Regions from separate parts of the Rhizobium sp. CF142 genome, predicted to be linked through region 2. Evidence: riboswitches for the same ligand, from Rfam matches in the RefSeq annotation. Region 2 holds a riboswitch; each other region holds the start of a gene.
What was found. A riboswitch is a leader RNA that binds a small molecule or an ion and turns the genes downstream of it on or off. The one in region 2 is predicted to bind cobalamin.
Positions count from the first base shown of each region.

Region 1: another riboswitch for cobalamin. It lies ahead of metE (5-methyltetrahydropteroyltriglutamate--homocysteine S-methyltransferase); the one in region 2 lies ahead of cobU (bifunctional adenosylcobinamide kinase/adenosylcobinamide-phosphate guanylyltransferase).
Region 3: another riboswitch for cobalamin. It lies ahead of bluB (5,6-dimethylbenzimidazole synthase); the one in region 2 lies ahead of cobU (bifunctional adenosylcobinamide kinase/adenosylcobinamide-phosphate guanylyltransferase).

Region 1 covers NZ_AJWE01000093.1:62,352-69,941, forward strand. Annotated here, with positions in the region: gene PMI11_RS19495 (cytochrome c biogenesis protein DipZ) at 1-1,229, shown strand, start outside; gene PMI11_RS19500 (TIGR03862 family flavoprotein) at 1,216-2,427, opposite strand; gene PMI11_RS19505 (MerR family transcriptional regulator) at 2,466-2,888, opposite strand; gene PMI11_RS19510 (heavy metal translocating P-type ATPase) at 2,960-5,248, shown strand; cobalamin riboswitch at 5,290-5,495, shown strand; gene metE (5-methyltetrahydropteroyltriglutamate--homocysteine S-methyltransferase) at 5,602-7,590, shown strand, end outside.
Region 2 covers NZ_AJWE01000016.1:5,489-13,078, forward strand. Annotated here, with positions in the region: gene PMI11_RS35940 (MarR family winged helix-turn-helix transcriptional regulator) at 1-253, opposite strand, end outside; gene PMI11_RS04815 (DUF1330 domain-containing protein) at 358-657, shown strand; gene PMI11_RS04820 (adenylate/guanylate cyclase domain-containing protein) at 894-2,009, shown strand; gene PMI11_RS04825 (chloride channel protein) at 1,995-3,785, opposite strand; cobalamin riboswitch at 3,993-4,389, shown strand; gene cobU (bifunctional adenosylcobinamide kinase/adenosylcobinamide-phosphate guanylyltransferase) at 4,753-5,262, shown strand; gene cobW (cobalamin biosynthesis protein CobW) at 5,267-6,313, shown strand; gene cobN (cobaltochelatase subunit CobN) at 6,323-7,590, shown strand, end outside.
Region 3 covers NZ_AJWE01000135.1:20,406-27,995, forward strand. Annotated here, with positions in the region: gene PMI11_RS34245 (NAD+ synthase) at 1-754, shown strand, start outside; gene PMI11_RS34250 (TolB family protein) at 781-1,614, shown strand; gene PMI11_RS34260 (3-deoxy-7-phosphoheptulonate synthase) at 2,392-3,459, opposite strand; partial or broken gene PMI11_RS34265 (DHA2 family efflux MFS transporter permease subunit) at 3,702-5,183, opposite strand; cobalamin riboswitch at 5,269-5,460, shown strand; gene bluB (5,6-dimethylbenzimidazole synthase) at 5,502-6,203, shown strand; gene PMI11_RS34275 (MFS transporter) at 6,221-7,590, opposite strand, start outside.

The DNA of each region.
Region 1 (7,590 bases), on a different contig from region 2:
GCGTCGGCGTGGCTGTTCTCGTCGCTGTCGTGGCGATCGCGCTTGGCCTCGATACCGGTTTCCTGACACAGGCTTCGCTTGCCAGCACCAATGTTCTGGAACAGGGGCTGGTCGATCGGTTCCATACGCGGCAGCAGACGGCCGACAATGCGGGCGGCGCGATGAAGTCTGTCGTCATGCCGGCTGGCGGTGGCGGCTCGATGGCCATGAGCGGCGGCAATCAGATGATGATGGCGATGAAGCCGAAGGGTGCTGCCGAGCAGCTGCCTGTCGAGGGACAGATGCCACCGCTCGACGGCGCGGTGCAATGGTTGAATTCGGGGCCGCTGACGGCCGAGCAGCTGAAGGGCAAGGTCGTGCTCGTCGACTTCTGGACCTATTCCTGCATCAACTGCCTGCGCGCCATTCCCTATGTCAAAGCCTGGGCGGAGAAATACAAGGATCAGGGCCTCGTCGTCATCGGCGTGCACTCGCCGGAATTCGCCTTCGAGAAGAATGTCGACAATGTGAAGAAGGCGATTTCCGATCTCGGCATCACCTATCCGGTCGCCGTCGACAACGACTATGCGATCTGGCGTGCCTTCGACAACGAATACTGGCCGGCGCATTATTTCATCGATGCGAAAGGGCAGATCCGGCACCACCATTTCGGCGAGGGCGATTACGACCAGTCCGAACGGGTAATCCAGCAACTGCTGGCCGAAGCCGGCAAGACCGGCGTTTCCAGCGACATTGTCGATGTGAAGGCGACCGGCGCCGAAGCTGCTTCGGATGCGGCGAATGTGCAGTCTCCGGAAACCTATGTCGGCTACTCACGCTCGCAGAACTTCGGCGATGACAAGGGCACGGTCAACGATGCGGCTCATGACTATGTCGCCGCGCCGCCCAAGCTCAATGAGTGGGGCCTCACCGGCAACTGGACGGTCGGCCCTGAACAGGCAACGCTGAACGGCGTCGATGGCAGCATCTATTACCGGTTCCATGCCCGCGACCTGCATCTGGTTCTGGGACCTGGTGCGGATGGCAAGCCGGTACGCTTCAAGGTGACGGTCGATGGCAAGGCGCCGGGCGATGGGCACGGTGTCGATACGGATGCCGACGGCAATGGCACGGTGACGGGGCAGCGGCTCTACCAGCTCGTGCGTGAAGCCGGGCCGGTCGGCGACCACACGTTCGAGATCCATTTCCTCGATCCCGGCGTGCAGGCTTTCGCCTTCACCTTCGGCTGAGCCAGCCCTCGATGCCTCTTGCTGCGGCCCGGCCCGTGGCGAAACAGGCTGTCAGCAGATAGCCGCCCGTCGGCGCCTCCCAATCCAGCATCTCTCCGGCTGCAAAGACGCCGGGGAGATGTTTCAGCATATAGGTCTCGTCGATTTCGCTGAAGGCGATGCCGCCCGCAGAGGATATGGCCTCGGCGATGGGGCGTGGGCGCAGCAACGGGATCGGCAGGGACTTGATGGCGGCAGCGAGTTTGTGCGGATCGTTGCGATCGGCTTCCGGCACCAACTCACGCAACAGAGCAGCCTTCACACCGTCGAGACCCGCGCCCTTACGCAGGCGGTTGGAAAAGCTCGTCTTGGCATCCTGTCGGGCGAGATCGCGAAACAGCCGATCCAGAGTGCGGCCAGGAGCAAGATCGATTGTCAGCGTTGCCTCACCATGGGCCAGCAGATCATCACGCAAAGCGGCAGAGTGTGCATAGATCAGGCTTCCTTCGATGCCATGTTTGCTGATGACGAACTCGCCCGGAAATGTCCCGGCGCGTGATGTTGCCGTAACGGATTTCAGCGGCTCTCCGGCAAAGCGTTCTCGGAAGAGGTCACTCCAGGTGACATCGAAACCGCAATTGGCGGGCTGAAACGGCGCGATCACTACGCCGCTGCCGGAGAGCAGCGGCAGCCAACCGGCATCCGAGCCGAGACGCGGATAGCTGGCACCGCCGAGTGCGAGCAGTGTGGCGTCGCAGGATATGGTCTTGCAGCCGTCGGGTGTTTCGAAAACATGGCCGCCTTCTGCAAAGCCGATCCAGCGATGGCGGGTGAAGAAGCTGACGCCGCGGGCTTCCAGGCGGGCGAGCCAGGCGCGCAGCAACGGCGAGGCTTTCATGACATTGGGAAAGACCCGGCCGGAGGAACCGACGAAGGTTTCGGTGCCGAGGTCTGCCGCCCAGGCGCGGATATCGGCCGGGGTGAAGGCGTTGAGGGCGGCGCGCAGGCGGGGATTGGCATTGCCGAAGCGGGTGGCGAAACGCTCGTAATCTTCGGAATGGGTGATGTTGAGCCCGGACTTGCCGGCGAGCAGGAACTTGCGGGCAAAGGTCGGAATCGTGTCATAGATGGAAACGGCATGACCACTCGCCGACAGCACTTCGGCTGCCGAAAGGCCGGCGGGGCCGCCGCCGATGATCGCGATCGTCTTCTGGTTCATAGCGCCTTCTTGGCGCGGGCGGTTAGCGAGCGCAAGTCTCAGTGATGCGGATGCACGCACTTGCCGTGATCGGCGAGCACCTCGATGACCCGGCATTGATCGACGCGGCCATGGCCGCAGCCTTCGACCATCTGTTCCAGCTCGGCCTTCAGGGCATTGAGACTGCGGATGCGCTGTTCGACCTCGATCAGGCGGGCCTTGGCGATGGCATCGGCGGAGGCACAGGACTGGTGCGGGTCGTCCTGCAGCTGCAGCAATGTGCGGATCGCCTCGATCTCGAAGCCGAGTTCGCGGGCGTGGCGGATGAAGGCGAGGCGGTTGAGGTCCGATGGCTCGTAGGAGCGCTGATTGCCCTCGCTGCGGCTCGGCGCAGACAACAGGCCGATGCCTTCATAATAGCGGATCGTCGGCACCTTGACGCCGCTCTGGCGGGCGGCTTCGCCGATGGTGATCTTTTTCATGATTTTCCTCTTGCACCTCTAGTCGCTAGAGGATGTAGGAACGATACTGCTTACAAGCAAGGATCGAAATCATGAGCGAAGCAGCACAGGCACGGTACCGGGTTGGCGGCATGGATTGCGCCGCCTGCGCAACGAAAATCGATACGGCCGTCAGGCGCGTGCCCGGCGTCGAAGACGTCTCTGTGTCGGTGACGGCAGGCACGATGACGGTGCGCCACGATGGCAGCAGCGATCTCAAAGCGATCGAGAAGAGGGTAACCGGCCTCGGCTATTCGGTTGCTCCGCTCACCGGCAAGGCTCCTGTTCGCGAGAGCAAGGTCGGCCATGACCATGCGGGTCACGACCACGATCATGGGCACGACCATGACCACGATCACGATGGGCATGAGCACCATGGCCACGACCATGACGATCATGGTCACGAAGGCCATGATCACGATCATTCGCATGGCGACGAGGAGATCGAGGGTCTGCACGGCCATGATCACGGGCCGATGACCGGCCCCTGGTGGCAGAGCAAGAAGGGCCGGTTGACGATCTTTTCCGGCCTCGCACTCGTTGCTGCTTATGTGCTCGGCCACCTGGTGCCATCGATCGCTTCCTATGCCTTCATCGTCGCCATGCTGGTCGGGCTGGTGCCGATTGCGCGCCGCGCGGTCATGGCCGCCCTTTCCGGCACGCCCTTTTCGATCGAAATGCTGATGACGATTGCCGCTGTCGGCGCTGTCATCATCAATGCCGGCGAAGAGGCGGCGACGGTCGTCTTCCTGTTCCTCGTCGGTGAATTGCTGGAAGGGGTGGCTGCCGGCAAGGCGCGCGCCAGCATCCAGTCGCTGACGACGCTGGTGCCGAAGAATGCGCTGCTCGAGACGGGCGGCGAGGTGAAGGAAGTGCCGGCTGAGACGCTTTCCGTCGGCTCCATCATTCTCGTGCGTCCGGGAGACCGGATTTCCGCCGACGGTACAATTGTTTCCGGCGAAAGTGCGATCGATGAAGCGCCGGTGACGGGCGAAAGCACGCCGGTGCGCAAGGGCGCAGGCGAGACGGTCTTCGCCGGCACGGTCAATGGCGATGCGGCGCTGCGCGTCCGTGTCACGGCCGCTGCCGAGGACAATACGATTGCCCGCGTCGTCAAGCTGGTGGAGGAAGCCCAGGAATCGAAGGCGCCGACGGAGCGCTTCATCGATCGCTTCTCCCGTTATTATACGCCTGGTGTCGTCGTCGTGGCGGCGCTGGTCGCCGTCCTGCCGCCGCTCCTGATGGGTGGGGCATGGGGCGAATGGGTCTATAAAGGTCTCGCAATCCTGCTGATCGGCTGCCCCTGTGCGCTGGTCATTTCGACGCCGGCGGCGATTGCCGCCTCGCTTTCGGCGGGTGCGCGCCGCGGTCTGCTGATGAAGGGTGGCGCGGTTCTGGAATCGCTTGGGAAGGTGACGGCCGTTGCCTTCGATAAAACCGGTACGCTGACCGAAGGCAAACCGCAGGTCACCGATATAATTTCCTATGGACGCACAGAGGTGGAGGTGCTTTCGCGCGCTGCCGTTCTGGAGCAGGGCTCCAGCCATCCGCTGGCGTTGGCAATTCTCAACCGTGCCAAGGCAGACCGTGTGCCCGTACCGCCGGCTTTCGAAGTCGAAGCGCTTCCCGGCAAGGGCATGACCGGCAAGGTGGGTGGGGAGACGCTCGATCTCCTGTCGCCGCCGGCTGCGCGCGAGCGCGGGGCGCTGAATGCGGAACAGGACGAGCAGGTCGCGGTGCTGAACGGGGCGGGCAAGAGCGTCTCGGTACTGCTCGTCAATGGTGTCGCAGCCGGTCTCATCGCCATGCGTGATGAACCTCGTGAAGACGCAAAGAGCGGGCTTGCGACGCTGAAGGCAGCGGGCGTACGCGCCATCATGCTGACTGGCGACAACAAGCGCACGGCGGCAGCCGTTGCCGGCGATCTCGGCATCGACTGGCGCGGCGAACTCCTGCCGCAGGACAAGCAGCGCATTGTTGGCGAGTTGAAGAAGGAAGGTCTATTCGTCGCCAAGGTGGGTGACGGCATCAATGATGCGCCGGCACTTGCCGCTGCCGATGTCGGCATCGCCATGGGCGGCGGCACCGATGTGGCGCTGGAAACGGCGGATGCGGCCGTGCTGCACGGGCGCGTTGGTGATGTGGCGCGCATGATCGAGCTTTCGAAGCGGACGATGCGCAATATCATCCAGAACATCACCATGGCTCTCGGGCTGAAGGCCGTGTTCCTTATTACCACCATTGCCGGCATTACCGGCCTGTGGCCGGCGATTCTTGCGGATACGGGCGCGACCGTGCTGGTGACGATGAATGCGCTTCGCCTCCTTCAGATAAAGACATAAAGATTTCTTTATGTGATCTTGACGTTGCGATGCGGCGGGTGCATGCTTGCCGCATCGTTGGTTCTTGGGATCAGACAATCCCGAGCTAAGAGGGAATTCGGTGCGGTAATCGCCAAGACCGGAGCTGCCCCCGCAACTGTAAGCGGAGAGACACCGTCCTAAGACGTCACTGGGAAGACGCCCGGGAAGACTGGACGATGTCGATGACCCGCAAGCCAGGAGACCTGCCGCGATAGATAACGTCCACGGGCGGGGTGTCCCGGTGTGCCGCTTTGCGCGAGACGGCATTCCCATGGCCGTCTCTCGTCGATGCGTTGCGCCGCAGCCTTGCCCATAACCTTCGGGGTAAGGAAATGACCATCAAGACTGCAAATCTCGGCTTTCCCAGGATCGGAAAGCATCGCGAACTCAAATTCGCACTGGAAAGCTACTGGGCCGGCAAATCCGATGCCGGCGCGCTTCTCGATGTCGGCAAGCGGCTGCGGGCCGAAAATTGGGCCTTGCAGAAAGAGAAGGGGATCGACGTCGTCCCCTCGAACGATTTCTCGCTTTACGACCATGTGCTCGATACGGCCGTCATGGTCGGCGCCATTCCTTCGGCCTATGGGTGGAAGGGCGGCCATGTGGCGCTCGATACCTATTTCGCCATGGCGCGTGGCTCAACCGGCGAAGAGGCGCATGCCGATTGCGGCCATCCGCACCATTACGGGCATGGCGTGCCGGCGCTGGAAATGACGAAGTGGTTCGACACGAACTATCACTACATGGTGCCGGAACTCGGCATCGATCAGACCTTTGCCCTGACGGCGAACAGGCCGCTCGATGCCTTCATCGAGGCGAAGACACTTGGCATCCACACCCGGCCGGTCATCCTCGGTCCGGTCACCTTCCTGAAACTCGCCAAAGGAAGCGAAGAGGGCTTCCAGCCGATCGACCTGCTTGCACGCTTGTTGCCCGTCTATGCAAAAGTACTGGCAGAACTTCGTGCAGCCGGTGCCGACTGGGTGCAGATCGACGAACCTTGCTTCGTGCTCGATCTTTCACAGGAAGAGCAGGCAGCACTGCAGCATACCTATCGTGCGCTGCATGAATTGGTACCCGACCTGAAGATCATGCTCGCCACCTATTTCGGCGAGATCGGCGACAATCTGCCGACGGCGCTCTCGCTGCCGGTGGCCGGACTGCATGTCGATCTCGTTCGCGCTCCACAGCATATCGATGCCCTTCTCAAGACATCCAGCGACCTGACGCTGTCGCTTGGCCTCATCGACGGGCGTAATATCTGGAAGGCAGACCTTGCGGCGATCCAGAAAAGAATCGAGCCGCTTGTCCAGCATTTTGGTGCGGACCGGCTACAGATCGCGCCGTCCTGCTCGCTGCTGCACGTGCCGATCGATCTGGAACTGGAGAGCGGGCTGGATGGTGAGCTGAAATCATGGCTCGCCTTCGCTGCCCAGAAGCTTGATGAGCTCGCAGCGCTTGGCGATGCCGGCAAGGCCTCCCAGGTGATTGCGGCAGCCTCGCAGGCCGTTGCATCGCGCGCCGCATCTACGCACGTACATGATCTGAAGGTCAGACAGCGGGTTGCCGCGATCGACGAGGCGATGAAGACGCGCGGCAGCGATTTTGCCGAGCGGACCGGCCTGCAGGAGCGTAAGCTTCGCCTGCCGCTGTTCCCGACGACGACGATCGGCTCTTTCCCGCAGACGGCTGACGTGCGCAAGTCCCGCTCGGCCTTCGCCAAGGGCACGATCAGCGAGGCGGATTACGATGCCTTCCTGAAAAAGGAAACCGAAGCAGCGATCCGCTGGCAGGAGGAAATCGGCCTCGACGTGCTCGTCCACGGCGAATTCGAGCGCAATGACATGGTGCAGTATTTTGGCGAGCAGCTTTTCGGCTTCGCCTTCACGCAACATGCCTGGGTGCAGAGCTACGGCTCGCGCTATGTCCGGCCACCCATCATCTTCGGCGATGTCTCCCGCCCCGTACCGATGACGGTGGAGTGGTGGCGCTATGCGCAGTCGCTGACGGAGAAGCCGGTCAAAGGCATGCTGACCGGGCCGGTGACGATCCTCAATTGGTCCTTCGTGCGCGACGATCTTTCCCGCGCCGATGTCAGCCGGCAGATCGCGCTGGCGATCCGCGACGAGGTGCTCGATCTTGAAAAGGCCGGTGCGGCAATGATCCAGATCGACGAGGCGGCGCTCCGCGAAGGCCTGCCGCAGCGCAAGGCCGACTGGAAGACCTATCTCGACTGGGCCGTCGAGAGTTTTCGCCTATGCGCCTCCGGCGTGGCGGACGAAACGCAGATCCATACGCATATGTGCTATTCGGAGTTCAAC
Region 2 (7,590 bases):
GCCTGACGACGAAGCCGGTCGTCTCCAGCTTATCGATCAATCCGCTGACCGTCCCGACCTTCAACCCGACCTCGCGCGACAGGGCCGTCATCGACAGCGGGCCGAGCTGCTCCAGCAGCCGGAAGCACTTGAATTCGGTGCCGGTCAGACCAACCTTCTCGGCCATCTTCTGATGGAACAGCACGAGCCTGGCTGAAAACAGCTGGACTGTTGGAATGTAGCGCGCGAGGCGGTCAGTTGACTTTTTCGGCAAAACGTTTAGATCTCCGAACTAATTGTTTCGATATTCTAAGAAATCGTCAGCATCATGTCGATACTCTCGCATGGCTGTTCGGCCCTTGTTACAGGCAGCGATCCATGAGCGCCTATTTCATTCTCGAAATCCATCCCGATATCAAAGATCAGGCGATCGATGATTATCTTGCGTGTATATCGCCGGATATGACGTTCCATGGAGGCCGTGTCCGATCTCCGGGAGGCAAGGTCCAGCCGGTCCAGGGAAACAGGGAGATGAACAGGCTTGTGATCATCGAATTCCGCACCGTCTCCATTGCCCGGGAATGGTACGAGGAGGCGAAGCAGGCGAATGAAGGGGTTGCCAGGTATCGTTCTCTCTTCGCCTGCCCGGCGGTTATCGTTGCCGGGATGGATGGTTAGAAACATCGGCCTTGCAGCCATTGCCGGAGGTCGCGGCCCACTTCGGCGTTGCCGCCCATTCGCCCTATTTCCCATCATAGAATTGTACCGGCCCATGTGGAGGTTCCGAAATTAACAATCATATTCAGTGGCTTATAGACGAGGGAATCAAGAGCGAGCATATCAGCGAACTCATTGCCGGTTTGTGCGACCGGCTGATCGCGGATGGCTTTCCCATCTGGCGCGGTAGTATCGCGATGCCATCCATTCACCCCATGTACGCCGGCATCTCGGCCAATTTCGTGCGCGGCGGCGCGACCACCATCGAGACGGCCGAATATGGCAGCGCGGCGCAGCTGAGCTTCGAGAAGACACCGATCTATTATCTGTTGGGCCGCGGTGAAACGTCGGGGCGCTGGATCATTGCCAATGGGGAGGGTGTCGACGACTATCCGCAGCTTGCAGAATTCGCGCTCGGCGGTGGCACGGATCATCTGGTCAGCCTGCTGGAATTCCCGAAGGAAGCTGCGTTGCGCGGGGTCAGCCTGTCCCTGACAAGCGACAGGCCGGGCGGATTTTCCGATGATCAACTGGCGATCATCGCAACGCTTTTCCCGGCGCTGGGGCTGGCCTGCTACCGCATCGCGGCTTCGAAAACCGCTGCGGATATCCTTGCCGTCTATACAGGCGCCAAGACGAGTGCGCGCATCCTTGCGGGTGAGGTCCAGAGAGGAACGGGAGGCGCCATCAATGCCGCGATCCTGCTTGCGGACCTCAGAAACTTCACGGCGTTGACCGAGGTCTATCAATCCGGTGAGATCGCCGGGTTTCTGAACGAGCATTTCGAGCTGATCGGCCGGCATGTCGAGGAAAATTCCGGCGAGATCCTCAAGTTCATGGGCGACAGCGTATTGGCGATCTTTCCGACAGGCGGTGAAGACGGCGAGGATCCCGAGACGGCTTGCATGGCTGCGCTCGTCTCGGCCCGAAATGTCCTGGAGGCAAACGAGGCGCTCAATCGTCAGCGAGCGCGCGAGGGCGGGCCTGATATCGGCGTCGACGTCGTCCTGCATCTCGGCGAGGTGTTCTACGGAAATGTCGGCGCCCGCGGCAGGCTTGATTTCACTGTGATCGGCAGGGCCGTCAACGAGGCCTCGCGGCTCGAGAAACTCTGTGGCGAACTCGGCCAGGACCTCCTGATGTCGGAAAGCTTCGCGGCTGCCTGCGGTGTCGCCTGCGAGCATCTGGGATCGTTCGAATTGCGCGGCGTTTCGAGGAGGGCGGACGTGTTCAAGCTCGCGGTGCCGACTACAGCATCGGCCCTAAAATCGGAATCGATTTTCGGAAAGCCTAGCGCCTCAGATCTCGCCTGAGACCTCACGGCGGCGGCGGTCGAGTTCTTCGGTGTAACGGCGCAGCGTATGGCTTTCGCTGAGCTGGCCGACCACCTTGCGCTCGATGAGATTGTTGACGACGGCGAGCGCTTCGCTTTCGGTCTTGTCGAAGATCGCGGCCGCCTGCTTGGCGTTCATCTGCGGCTGCAGGAAATCGTTTTTATAGCGGATGAAATCGGCGAGATTCTGGGCTTCGTCCTGCGCGCTGGTGGGGTTGGCGTAGATTTCCGGCACGAGCACGAGGCCGGCATATTTGTCGCCGTCGTCGACGAGGATGACGCGCTGCGTCGAGCCGATGGGGAAGGCCTCTTTGAACTCGTCCAGGGTTATGCCGAGCTTTGCCTTCTTCACGTCTGATCGCATCAGCTTGTCGACGGTCAGGTTGCGGATCCAGCCGACATCATGGGCGCTGCGGATGCTCTCTCCGCGCAGGTGAAAGCGCCATGTGGCGAAGGAGTAGCCGAAGGTGGTGCGCACCACGAGCGAGGAGGTGATGACGGCGGCGAGCACCAGGGCGGTGATCGGAAAGTCGCCGGTAATCTCCAGCGCCAGGAAGGTCATGGTCAGCGGCCCGCCGATGACGGCGACGGCGAGCGAACTCATGCCGACGACGGCGTAGATCACGGGCGTCAGCGTCGCATCGGCGAAATAGGGGGCGGAATAGGCAAAGAGCTTGCCGAGCAGCGCTCCCATGAAGAGTGAGGCGAAGAACAGGCCGCCCCTGAAGCCCGAGCCGATGGAGACGGCCGACGCCACCGATTTCAGGAGGAAAAGTCCAATCAGCGCCGGGATCGTGATCTCATGGGAGAGGTTCAGATGCAGCGCGCCGTGACCGGCGGCCAGCACCTGTGGCGAGACCAGCGCCAACAGGCCGACGACGATGCCGCCGAGTGCCGGGCGGAAGGGCAGCGCAATCGAGCTCTTGCGCGCCAGTTCCTCGACGAAAGAGACGCCCTGCATGATCAGGATGCCGATGCCGGCGCAGAAGGCGCCGAGGGCGATCGCCGGGACGTAGTCGGCGGGTTGGACAGCGCCGAAGCTGCCGACATCGATGATGAAATCGCTGCCGGAGAGCAGCCGGGCAACCAGTGTAGCGACAAGGGCGGCGACGACGACAGGCGTCAGCGAGATGATGGTGTAGGTGCCGATGATCAGCTCGAAGGCATAGAAGGCACCGGTCAGCGGCGCATTGAAGGCCGCAGCGATGGCGCCGGCCGCGCCGCAGCCGACGAGGACGCGCAGATCCGCGCGGCGCAGCTGCAGCTTCAGGCCGAATTTCGAGGCGATGCCGGCTGCAAGCTGCGTATAGCCGGCCTCCAGACCGACGGAGGCGCCGAAGCCGTTGGAAACGAGATTCTGGATGGCGACGAGGATGCTGTCGGTCAGCGACAGACGGCCGCCATGGAGCGCATTGGCTTCGATCGGGTCGACCATCGGTTTCTTGCGCCATCTTGCGAGAATGAAGATCAACAGGCCGAGCAGCATGCCGCCCGCAACCGGGGCCGTCATCAGCAGGAACTTGCTGTCGATCTCAGAGGCGCTGAGCCTCGTCGTGCCGTCTATACCGAAGATCAGCCTGTGCATCTCTTCCGAGACATAGCTCATGGCGGTGACTGCAAGCCCTGAGGCAATACCGACGAGCGCGCCGGCAAAGACCATGCCCATTTCGCTGTGTCGGATAAGCGCGCGCAGGCGTCCCGGATCGAGGACGGTGCCAAGAGGGCCGAGGCGGCGAATATCCATTCGGGAGAGCATCATGGGGAAACTAGGCGGCAGGAGTGGGGGTCAAGGGCGGAGCCGGCATCCGCATGAGCGGCAATTGCGGCAAAATACCGACTGGGCTGTAAAGTTTTTGTGACGCAAGCCTTTGATTAAAGACGATAATATCGGTAGTGTAAGTCGAGATGAGCGCTATGCGCGCCCGGTGCACCGATTGACATGCCTGGGGCGGAAGCCTAACCATGAATTGACATAATGGATGGTTCCGGATCGGCCTTAAGCCTTCCGGATGAAAAGGGAATGTGACGGGGCGGACCCAAGCCGGGCGCTTTCATCACAGCCGACCCCGCGACTGTAGAGCAGTCAGGGTCTTCCATCCGGCATTTCGATTGCGGCGCCGACGGTTTTGCATTCTGCAAGCGGGCAAGGCGGGACAAGTGCCGGAAAAGCCACTGGGAATGCATCGTGATCAGCCGGGGCAGGACGCCTCTAATTCTACGAATCGTCCGCCTTTTCACGAGATGCAGCCGGGAAGGCGAGGCAGATCCGCTGGCACGATCAGGGGCGACCGGAAACGGTCTGCCCCTGTCGCGGCCGAAAACTGCGAGCCAGGAGACCTGCCATCCGTGCCGGGCATAATGCCCATACTGGGCCGTTTGCCCGCTGCCAGCACGGAGGTTGTCTTGGCTGAAGGATTTGATTCAGCGCCGCCTCTGGTGGTGCGATGTGGAGGCGCCGGTACGGTGCGTTCGGCCTCTTCCGTCGAGTATGCGGCACCCCCCTCTGTCCTGCCGGACATCTCCCCCACAAGGGGGGAGATTGAATCGTGGCAACGCTCTTCCCAAACAACAGATGTAGGGCGAAGGTCTGGCCTCTTGCCGATCTCTCCCCTTGTGGGGGAGATGTCCGGCAGGACAGAGGGGGGTGTTACACTCTCCAAGGTCAAGGAACGCAAACCCGGAATGAGCCTTCGCTATGCCCTCTCTCCGAGGAGCGTTTCGGCATGACCGCCACCTTCGTCCTCGGCGGCGCCCGCTCCGGCAAATCCCGCTTCGCCGAAAACCTCGTCACCACAAGCGGCCTTGAGCGCCACTACGTCGCCACCGGCCGCGCCTGGGACGATGAGATGCAGGCGCGCATCGACCAGCACAAGGCCGATCGCGGCTCCTCCTGGACCACGCATGAGGAACCGCTCGATCTCATCGAACGCCTTGCGGCCATCGATGGCGAGGGCAGGGCTGTTCTCGTCGATTGCCTGACGCTGTGGCTTACCAATTTGATGATGGAGGGGCGCGATATCGCCGCCCAATCCGCCGCCCTTGCCGCCTTTCTACCGCAGGCAAAGGCGCGGCTCGTCATCGTTTCCAATGAAGTCGGCCTCGGTATCGTGCCTGAGAACCGCATGGCGCGGGAGTTTCGCGATCATGCGGGCCGGCTGCACCAGATGATCGCGGCTTCGGCCGACGAAGTGTATTTTATCGCGGCAGGTCTGCCGCTGAAAATGAAGGGTTAAATCCATGCAGCAGAAAATTCCCGCAACCGTCATCACCGGCTTCCTCGGTGCGGGCAAGACGACCATGATCCGCAACCTGCTCACCAATGCCGGCGGCAAGAAGATTGCGCTGATCATCAACGAGTTCGGCGATCTCGGCGTCGATGGCGACGTGCTGAAGGGCTGCGGGGCGGAGAATTGCACCGAGGACGATATTATAGAGCTCACCAATGGCTGCATCTGCTGCACGGTCGCCGACGATTTCATTCCGACCATGACGAAGCTTCTGGAGCGCGACCAGCGCCCCGACCATATCGTCATCGAAACCTCGGGCCTCGCCTTGCCGCAGCCGCTGGTCGCCGCTTTCAACTGGCCGGATATCCGCAGCGAAGTCACCGTTGACGGCGTGATCACCGTGGTCGACAGCGCCGCTGTTGCGGCAGGGCGTTTTGCCGATGACCATGATGCTGTCAATGCACGCCGTGTCGAGGATGAATCGCTCGATCATGAAAGCCCGATCGAGGAGCTTTTCGAGGATCAACTGACCTGCGCCGATCTGATCGTGCTCAACAAGACCGATCTGATCGACGCTGACGGCCTTGGCCGTGTGAAGAGCGAGGTCGCCTCGCGCATCGCCCGCAAGCCTGTGATGATCGAGGCCAGGAACGGCGAGGTGCCGGCAAGCGTACTGCTCGGCCTCGGCATCGGCACGGAAGACGATATCGGCAACCGCAAGTCCCATCACGAGCTGGAGCATGAGGATGGCGAGCCGCACGATCACGACGAATTCGACAGTTTCGTCGTCGAACTCGGTGCTATCGCCGATACATCAGGTTTCGTCGAGAAGCTGAAGGGCATCATCGCCGAGCATGACGTGTTGCGTCTCAAGGGCTTCATCGATGTCTCCGGCAAGCCGATGCGCCTGCAGCTGCAGGCCGTGGGTGCCCGCATCGACCAGTATTTCGACCGCGCCTGGGCACAGGGCGAAGCCCGCAGCACGCGCCTTGTCGTCATCGGCCTGCACGAGATGGATCAGGACGCGGTGCGCAAGGCGATCGAAACGCTCGTCTGAGGATAGAGAATGCATCTGCTTCTGGCCCAACAGGGAACAATCAGCGACGGGGACGAGGCCATCGACCTCGGCCAGTCGCCGGGCGATATCCTGTTCCTCTCGGCCGCCGACACCGAGCTTGCGGCAATCGCTGCGGCTCATTCCGGCGGGGCGAGCGGGCATACGCTCAGGCTTGCGAGCCTGATGAGCCTGAAGCATCCGATGTCGGTCGATACCTACGTCCAGCGCACGGCACGACATGCGAAGCTGATCATCGTGCGGGCGCTGGGTGGGGCGAGCTATTTTCACTATGCGCTCGAGGCGCTGCACGCGGTTGCCGCTCGCAATGGGGCGCTGATTGCGGTGCTGCCGGGCGATGCGCGGCCGGATGCGGGGCTGACGCCGTTTTCCAATGTGTCGCTTGAGGATCTGAATGCGCTGTGGGCGTATCTGATCGAGGGTGGCGACGCCAATGCGCGGGGCTTTCTTGCCTATGCCTCGGCGATGCTTTCGGGGGCGGAGAAGCCGGCGCCAGCCGCGCCGTTGATGAAGGCGGGGATCTGGTGGCCGGGGCGGGGGCTTGTCGGGGTTGAGGAGTGGAAGGGGCTTGTTTCGGGTGTGTCTTCTGCGGCCGTTGCGGATGAGACACCCCCCTCTGTCCTGCCGGACATCTCCCCCACAAGGGGGGAGATCGACAAGGAGCGAGACCAACACCCTACATTAGTTGTTTGGGGAGAAGCTCTCCGCGATTCAATCTCCCCCCTTGTGGGGGAGATGTCCGGTAGGACAGAGGGGGGTGCCGCACACTCGCCGGCAGACGAAAGCATTGCGCATTCGACGGAAGAGGTGGAAATCGAACCCACGTTTCATCCCACCGGCCGCGCTACCGTCGCCATCGCCTTCTACCGCGCCCTCGTGCAAAGCGGCGAAACCCGCCCCGTTGAAGCCCTGATCGAAGCCCTGCAAGCGAAAGGCCTGCGCCCGTTGCCGGTCTTCGCCTACAGCCTCAAGGATCCCGTCTCCAAGGGCATCCTCGAATCCATCTTCGCCGAATTGAAGCCCGATGTCGTCATCAACACGACGGGCTTTGCCGTTTCCGCACCCGGCGCCGATCGCGAGCCGACGGTGCTGGAGGCCAATGACGCCATCGTGCTGCAGGCAATCTTTTCCGCTTCGTCGCGGGAGGCCTGGGCAGGCTCGTCGCAGGGACTGTCGGCACGTGATCTCGGCATGAATGTCGCGCTGCCGGAGGTGGATGGCAGGGTGCTGTCGCGTGCCGTCTCCTTCAAGGCTGCCGC
Region 3 (7,590 bases), on a different contig from region 2:
GGCGATTGCCGTCGACGCGCTCGGCGAAGAGCGGGTGCGCACGGTCATGCTGCCCTATCACTATACGTCAGAGGACTCGCTGAAGGATGCAGCCGATTGCGCCAAGGCGCTCGGTTGCCGCTACGATATCGTGCCGATCGAAGGACCTGTGACCGGCTTCTCCTCGGCGCTCTCAAGCCTCTTCGAGGGCACGAACAGCGGCATTACCGAGGAGAACCTGCAGAGCCGTGCACGCGGCACGATCCTGATGGCGATCTCCAACAAGTTCGGCTCGATGGTGGTCACGACCGGCAACAAGTCGGAAATGTCGGTCGGTTATGCGACGCTCTACGGCGACATGAACGGCGGCTTCAATCCGATCAAGGACCTCTACAAGATGCAGGTCTATGCGCTGTCGCGCTGGCGCAACGAGAATGTACCGCCGGATGCGCTCGGCCCCTCCGGCGTAGTCATTCCGCAAAACATCATCGACAAGGCGCCGTCGGCCGAGCTTCGCCCCGACCAGAAGGATCAGGATTCGCTACCGCCTTATCCTGTTCTGGACGACATCCTCGAATGCCTTGTCGAGCGGGAGATGGGTGTCGAGGAGATCGTGGCGCGCGGCCATGATGTCGAGACGGTCCACCGCATCGAGCATCTGCTCTATCTCGCCGAATACAAGCGCCGCCAGTCGGCGCCGGGGGTAAAGATCACCAAGAAGAACTTCGGCCGCGACCGGCGCTACCCGATCACCAATCGGTTCCGGGATCGCTGAGACGCCTCGAAGATCTGGGAGGAAACATGCGCAGTTCGGTAGAGATCTTCAATGTGAGGCGCGGCGAAAGCCGTGTCGTCTGGCAGACGGAGGCGCTGGTGGAGGCGCCGAATTTCTCACGCGATGGCGCCTATCTGCTGATCAACGGCGACGGGCTGCTCTATCGCCTGCGCCTCGATGGCAGCGATCTCGTCGAGCGGGTCGATACCGGCTTTGCCGTGCATTGCAACAATGACCATGGCATTTCGCCCGATGGCGAGGAAATTGTCATTTCCGACAAGACCGAGTTCGGCAAGTCGGCGATCTACATTCTGCCGATCGAAGGCGGCAAGCCGCGGCTGGTCACCAAGAACCTGCCGTCCTACTGGCACGGCTGGTCACCCGATGGGCGCAAGCTCGCCTATTGCGGCATCCGCAACGACGTCTTCGATATCTACACTATCTCGGTCAATGGCGGCGAGGAGAAGCGGCTGACGCATGGCGAGGGCCGCAATGACGGGCCGGACTGGTCGGCGGACGGACAGTGGATCTATTTCAATTCCAGCCGCACCGGACTGATGCAGATCTGGCGTGTCCACCCTGATGGTACTGGTCTCCAGCAGGTGACATCGGACAATTACGGCAACTGGTTTGCTCACCCGTCGCCTGATAACGACAAGGTACTGATCCTCTCCTACGACTCTGATGTCTTCGACCATCCGCGCGATCTCAATGTGCGGCTGCGCATGATGGACATGGATGGCGGCAACCTGACGGAGCTGTTCGAGCTTTTCGGCGGGCAGGGCACGATCAATGTGCCGAACTGGTCGCCCGATGGCGAGGAATTCGCCTATGTGCGGTATTTCCCGGCGAGAGGTTGAGGGCGCGCATCGCCATTAGATGATGGGGGTGGCGGGTACTAAGCGGGGACCATTCTTGTAGCCCCAATTATTCGTGGACTTCATCTGGCGCCGGCAGCTCAACGTTCGCGGCATCATGGTCGTAAATCTTTGCGATTTATCGGACGAAAATTGCCACGGCTGAAAGTGTTCTTGGATCGCCTTCATGAACCTTCCATCAACGTTAAAATTCATATGTCGGCGCGAGCCTTGGACGGAAAACGATGCCACAGTGCACTATAGTGCTTCGCTGAAATCCGTATTGCGCTACCGGGCATTTTTCATATCGATGCCCGCAGGATAGTTTTGCTTCGACGAAGCATTAAAATTCAACATAAAACTGGGGCATCTGTGGGATGTAGCCGTGAATAAAATACACCTGATAAGAAAATCAATGATAATGATATTTATCATTTTCTTCATATCATTAAACATTATCATTTGGCCGGTATGGTATTATGGAAACATATATGATGTAATTTCCGATACATTTCAATTCAGGGGACCACTATTTGGAGTTCTTTTGGTAGCCCCGCAAATTTACCCTCTAATTATATTGTCTCTGTTATTGCATTTCCTAAGGAAGAACGAGCGCGCCTTAAAAGAGGCAATGTGGCTCTGGTCAGTGATATTTGTGATCGGATCCGCGTGGACCGCTCTGCTCATCTATGCAATCAACAACGGGTAACCCCCAAAAGGACCACGCCACCGCCCTGCGAATGGGCGGCGGGGTTTACCCGCCGCGACTGATGCAGCGGCTCAAGCCGCGACAGCGGCCTTGCGACGATCGCGGACGGCCTGGGCTAGATTCTCAAGCACGTCGACCGACATGTCCCAGCCGATGCAGCCGTCGGTGATCGACTGGCCGTAGACCAGCGGTTTGCCGGGAACGAGGTCCTGGCGGCCGGCGACGAGATTGCTCTCGATCATCATGCCCTTGATGTGATGGTTGCCGGCGACGATCTGGCCGGCGACGTCTTTCACGACCTTCGGCTGGTTCATCGGGTCCTTGCCGCTGTTGGCGTGGCTGGCATCGATCAGCATGCGCGGGTCGACGCCGAGCTTGACGGCCTCGGCGATGACGGCCTGCACGTCAGCGGCCTCATAGTTCGGCCGCTTGCCGCCGCGCAGGATGATGTGGCAGTCCTCGTTGCCGCGTGTGGAGGCAATCGCTGCCTGTCCGTCCTTGGTCACAGCCGGGAAATGGTGCGGCTGGGAGGCCGCCATGATCGCATCGAGCGCGATGCGCGCGCCGCCATCCGTGCCGTTCTTGAAGCCGATCGGGCAGGAGAGACCCGAGGCAAGCTGACGGTGGATCTGGCTTTCGGTGGTGCGCGCGCCGATGGCGCCGTAGCTGACGAGATCGGCGATATATTGCGGCGTGATCGTGTCGAGGAATTCGCAGCCGGCCGGCAGGCCCATGGCGTTGATGTCGAGCAGCAGCTGGCGGGCAAGGCGCAGGCCTTCCTCGATGCGGTAGCTGCCGTCGAGATGCGGGTCGTTCATCAGGCCCTTCCAGCCGACGGTGGTGCGGGGCTTTTCGAAATAGACGCGCATGACGATTTCGAGGTCGCCTGACAGGCGTCGTCGCTGTTCGACAAGCCGGGATGCGTATTCGCGGGCGGCTGCCGGATCGTGGATCGAGCAGGGGCCGATGACCACCAGCTGGCGATCGTCTTTACCGGTCAGGATATTGTGGATCGTGTCGCGTGTGCTGGTCACGGTCTGAGTGACCGCGCGGTCACGCGGGATTTCCTTGATAATGTCGGCAGGTTTGGTCAACGGGGTGATCTCGACGATGCGCAGATCATCAATGGTGTCAGTCACGGTATGCTCTCCTGTTTGGTCATACCGTGGCGGAACAAAAAAGCCGCCAGGTTGACTAGCGGCTGTTCGGGTGTGTCGTCGCGTTAGTTTCGGTTACGCACAGACCCGCATCCGCTGGAAGCAGCGGTACGAATAAAATCGCGATGCGTAAACGGACGAAATCGACATGCAGGCTATGTAGCTATGCCGATCGGAATTGTCACGTGGAATCTGTGAGGAAAAACGACAGATCCGTGAAGTTTTCAGCGGCTCTCGGCCATTGCCTGTCCTTGGGCCTCTTTCGGTTCTGCCGCCTCGGCATGTCTGTTCTTGTGGCGGCGTGTCGTCAGTTCTTCGCCGGCATTGGCAGGCAGGCGCAGGAAGGTGATGCAGGCAAGTGCTGATATCGCGGCCACGATGAAGAAGGCGATATGGAAATCCGAGACCAAAAGCTTGCCGCCGTGGAAGCTCGAGGAGATTTCCAGGATCGTGCCGGCGACGGCAACGCCCATGGCCATGGAGATGCGCTGCGCTACCGCATTGATGGCGGTTGCCTGGCTGCTGTCGGCCTCGTCCACATCGCCGAAGGCCATGGCGTTGACGCCGGAAAAGGCCATGGAGCGCAGAAGGCCGCCGACGAGAAGACAGCCCATGATGACGTACATCGGCGTTTCCGCGGTGAAGAAGCCGTTCACGCCGAGGAAGATCGCTGCGAGGAAGGTCGTCAGCGCAATGACGTTGCGGAAGCCGAAGGCGTTATAGGTGCGGGTAGCCGCAAATTTCGAGCCCATGGAGCCAAGAGCGCTGATGAAGGTGATCGAGCCGGATTGGAGCGGCGTCAGGCCGAAGCCGAGCTGCAGCATCAGCGGCATGAGGAAGGGCAGCGCGCCGAGGCCCATGCGGAAATTCGAGGCGCCGAGGATCGCCGCCCGGAACATCGGGTAACGAAACATCTTGGGATCGAGCAGCGGGTGCGGCGTGCGCCTGGCATGCACGAAATAGAGAATGCCGGAGAGGACGCCGACGGCGACAGTGACATAGCCGTAGATGACGGGAACGGCGGGCAGACTGATGACCGAGAGGCCGAAGACGAAACCGGCAAAGCCGATACCCGACAGGAAGAAGCCCGGAAAATCCATCGGCTTCGGGCTGCGCGGCTCGACGACCGGCAGGAAACGGGTGACGAGGACGATGCCGATAATGCCGATTGGCACATTGATCCAGAAGATCCAGTGCCAGCTTAGATAGGTTGTCAGGAAGCCGCCAATCGGCGGGCCCATGATCGGGCCGATCAGCGCCGGAATGGTCAACCATGCCATGGCATTCACCAGCTGGTGACGTGGCGTGCCGCGCACCAGGAGCAATCGCCCGACCGGCGTCATCATCGAGCCGCCAGCGCCCTGGATGAGGCGGGAGATGACGAAGGCGGCGATGGAATTGGAGAATGCGCAGGCGACCGAGCCGACCATGAAGACGAAGATCGCCAGGCGGAAGATTTTGCGTGCACCGAAGCGATCCGACATCCAGCCGCTGATCGGAATGAAGATTGCGAGCGCCACGAGGTAGCTCGTTACCGCAAGTTTCAGCGCGATCGGCGAGGTGCCGATATCGGAGGCAATGGCCGGCAGGCTGGTGGCGATCACGGTCGAATCCATCTGCTCCATGAACAGGGCGACCGCAAGGATCATTGGTGTTAGGCGGGACACGGGCAACCGGAAGGCAATGAGAGAGGATTCGGCGCCAGCGGCGTCGGGTCTCGTTCTAGGCCAGCATTTTCAGCCTGTCCACGAAATGAATGTCGCATGCAGCTTGCCGCCATGCCGTTTCCGCGCCATAGATCACCCGTCAGGTGCCCGCTTTCATAAGCGGGAGAATCGGGAATCCGGTGCAAGACCGGAACGTGCCCAACGCTGTAAGGCCGACGCTTGCCGCATAGAATGCCACTGGCCGCAAGGCCGGGAAGGCTGCGGCCAAGCGGATGACGCCAAAGTCAGAAGACCGGCCTGGCAAGATAGACCCAACCCGCGCGGACGGCGGGCGGTTGCGTTGTTGGGGATTTGACGATGCGACCCATTGATGATGCCGTTTGCCCGGCATCCAGCTTTTCTGCGGCCGAACGCGAGGCCGTCTATCACGCCATCATGACGCGGCGTGACGTGCGCAGCCAGTTCCTGCCCGATCCCTTGCCGGATGATCTGGTGACGCGTCTTTTGACCGCCGCGCATCACGCGCCCTCGGTCGGCTTCATGCAGCCATGGAATTTCATTCTGGTGAAGAGCGTCGAGGTGAGGGCGCGGGTACGCGATGCCTTCCTCAAGGCGAATGAAGAAGCGGCCCGCATGTTCGACGGCGAGCGGCAGGAACAATACCGTTCGCTGAAGCTCGAAGGAATCGTCCAGGCGCCGCTCGGCATCTGCGTGACCTGCGATCCGACCCGCAGCGGCAGCGTGGTGCTGGGTCGTACCCACAATCCGCGCATGGATAGCTATTCCACCGCCTGCGCCATCCAGAACCTGTGGCTTGCGGCACGAGCCGAAGGCGTGGGCATCGGCTGGGTCAGCATTTTTCGCGAGGGTGACCTGAAGGAGATCCTCGGCATTCCCGATCATATTGAGGTCGTCGCCTGGCTCTGCGCCGGCTTCGTCGACCGGCTCTATGATAAGCCGGAACTGGCGGTCAAAGGCTGGCGGCAGCGGGTGGCGCTGGAAGAGCTGGTTTTCCATGACGGCTGGGGGCAGGTGGAAAGCGAGGCCGCGCCGGTTTGAGCTGGCGCGGGTGTGCGTCACTCGGCCGGCTGGGTGCTGCAATCCTTGGCGCAGGCCGGTGTCCTCCAATGGCCAAAGGTGAGGAAGCTCGCAGCAGCGAGAAGCCAGACGCCGATCGCTCCATAGAGCATGACGCCGCCGAAGCCTGCGACCAGCGCACCATGCACCGTCTCGGCAGGAATATCAGGCAGAGCGGCGATGTTGCCGGCGGAGATCCGTTCGGCAAGCGGGCGTAGATCGCCGGCATCGATCGAGTTCGGCAAGGCGCTCCTTAGATGGGAGAGCACGCCGCTGAACAGGATGAAGCCCATGACGGCGATGTTGATGGCGAGCGAGATCATCCGGGCGCTCATGTCGATGCCGGAGGCCATGCCGGCGCGATCGCTGGAAACCGCACCGGTTGTCGTGTTGGTGACCGGCGTGTTGGTGAAGCCAAGCCCGATGCCGGCAAGCAGCGCGCCGGGCAGCATCGTCAGCCAGCTTGCCGCGGCGGCGGCACTGCCTGACTTCATCAGCAGGAAGCCGAGCCCGATGGTGAAAAGGCCGCCGGGAATGATGATGCCCGGCCGGTAGCGCAGCATGAGCCGTTCGGCAAGCGGCGGCACGACGAGCGTCGGCAGCGTATAGGCAAGCAGCGCCAGACCCGCGGCCACACTGCCATAGCCGAGACCGGCTTCATACCAGATCGGCAGATAGATCATGAAGGGCCAGAAGCTGATATTCATGGCAGCCGAGCCGATGATGGCACCCGAGAAGGCGCGAATGCCGAAGACTGAAGCATCGAACATCGGTCGCGGGTTCAGCCTCTCGGCAATGACGAAGGCGACGAGGCTTGCCGCGGCAAGTCCGACAATGCCAAGTGCTGCAGGGCTGGCAAAGCCGAGAGCCGGACCCTGGGTGATGAAGTAAGCGAGGCAGAAGACCGCCAGCGAAAGGGTGGCAATGCCGGCCATATCGAGCCGTCCTGCAGCGGGGTCACGCGATTCCTCAACGCCCGTTACGGCAAGCGTTACCGTCACGGCTGCCAGCACGGCATGGATGAGGAACACCCATTGCCAGCCGGCCGCCGCAACGATCGCAACGCCGATGATCGGGCCGAAGCCAAGGCCAATGCCGAAGATGATGCCCCACCAGCCGAAGGCGATGCTGCGGGCGCGGCCTTCCCGAAATTGATGAGAGAGGACAGCCACCTGGCAAATCAGCATCACGCCGCCGCTCATGCCCTGCAGAAAGCGGGAAACGATCAGCAGCGAAACATCCTGAGCAAGGCCGGCAATCAGTGAGGTGAGGCCAAAGGCGGCAATGCCGATCAGGAAGACGCGCTTGCGGCCGTAGCGATCGGCCAATGTGCCTGCCGCCATCAGCACCGTCGTCACGGCGATCGTAT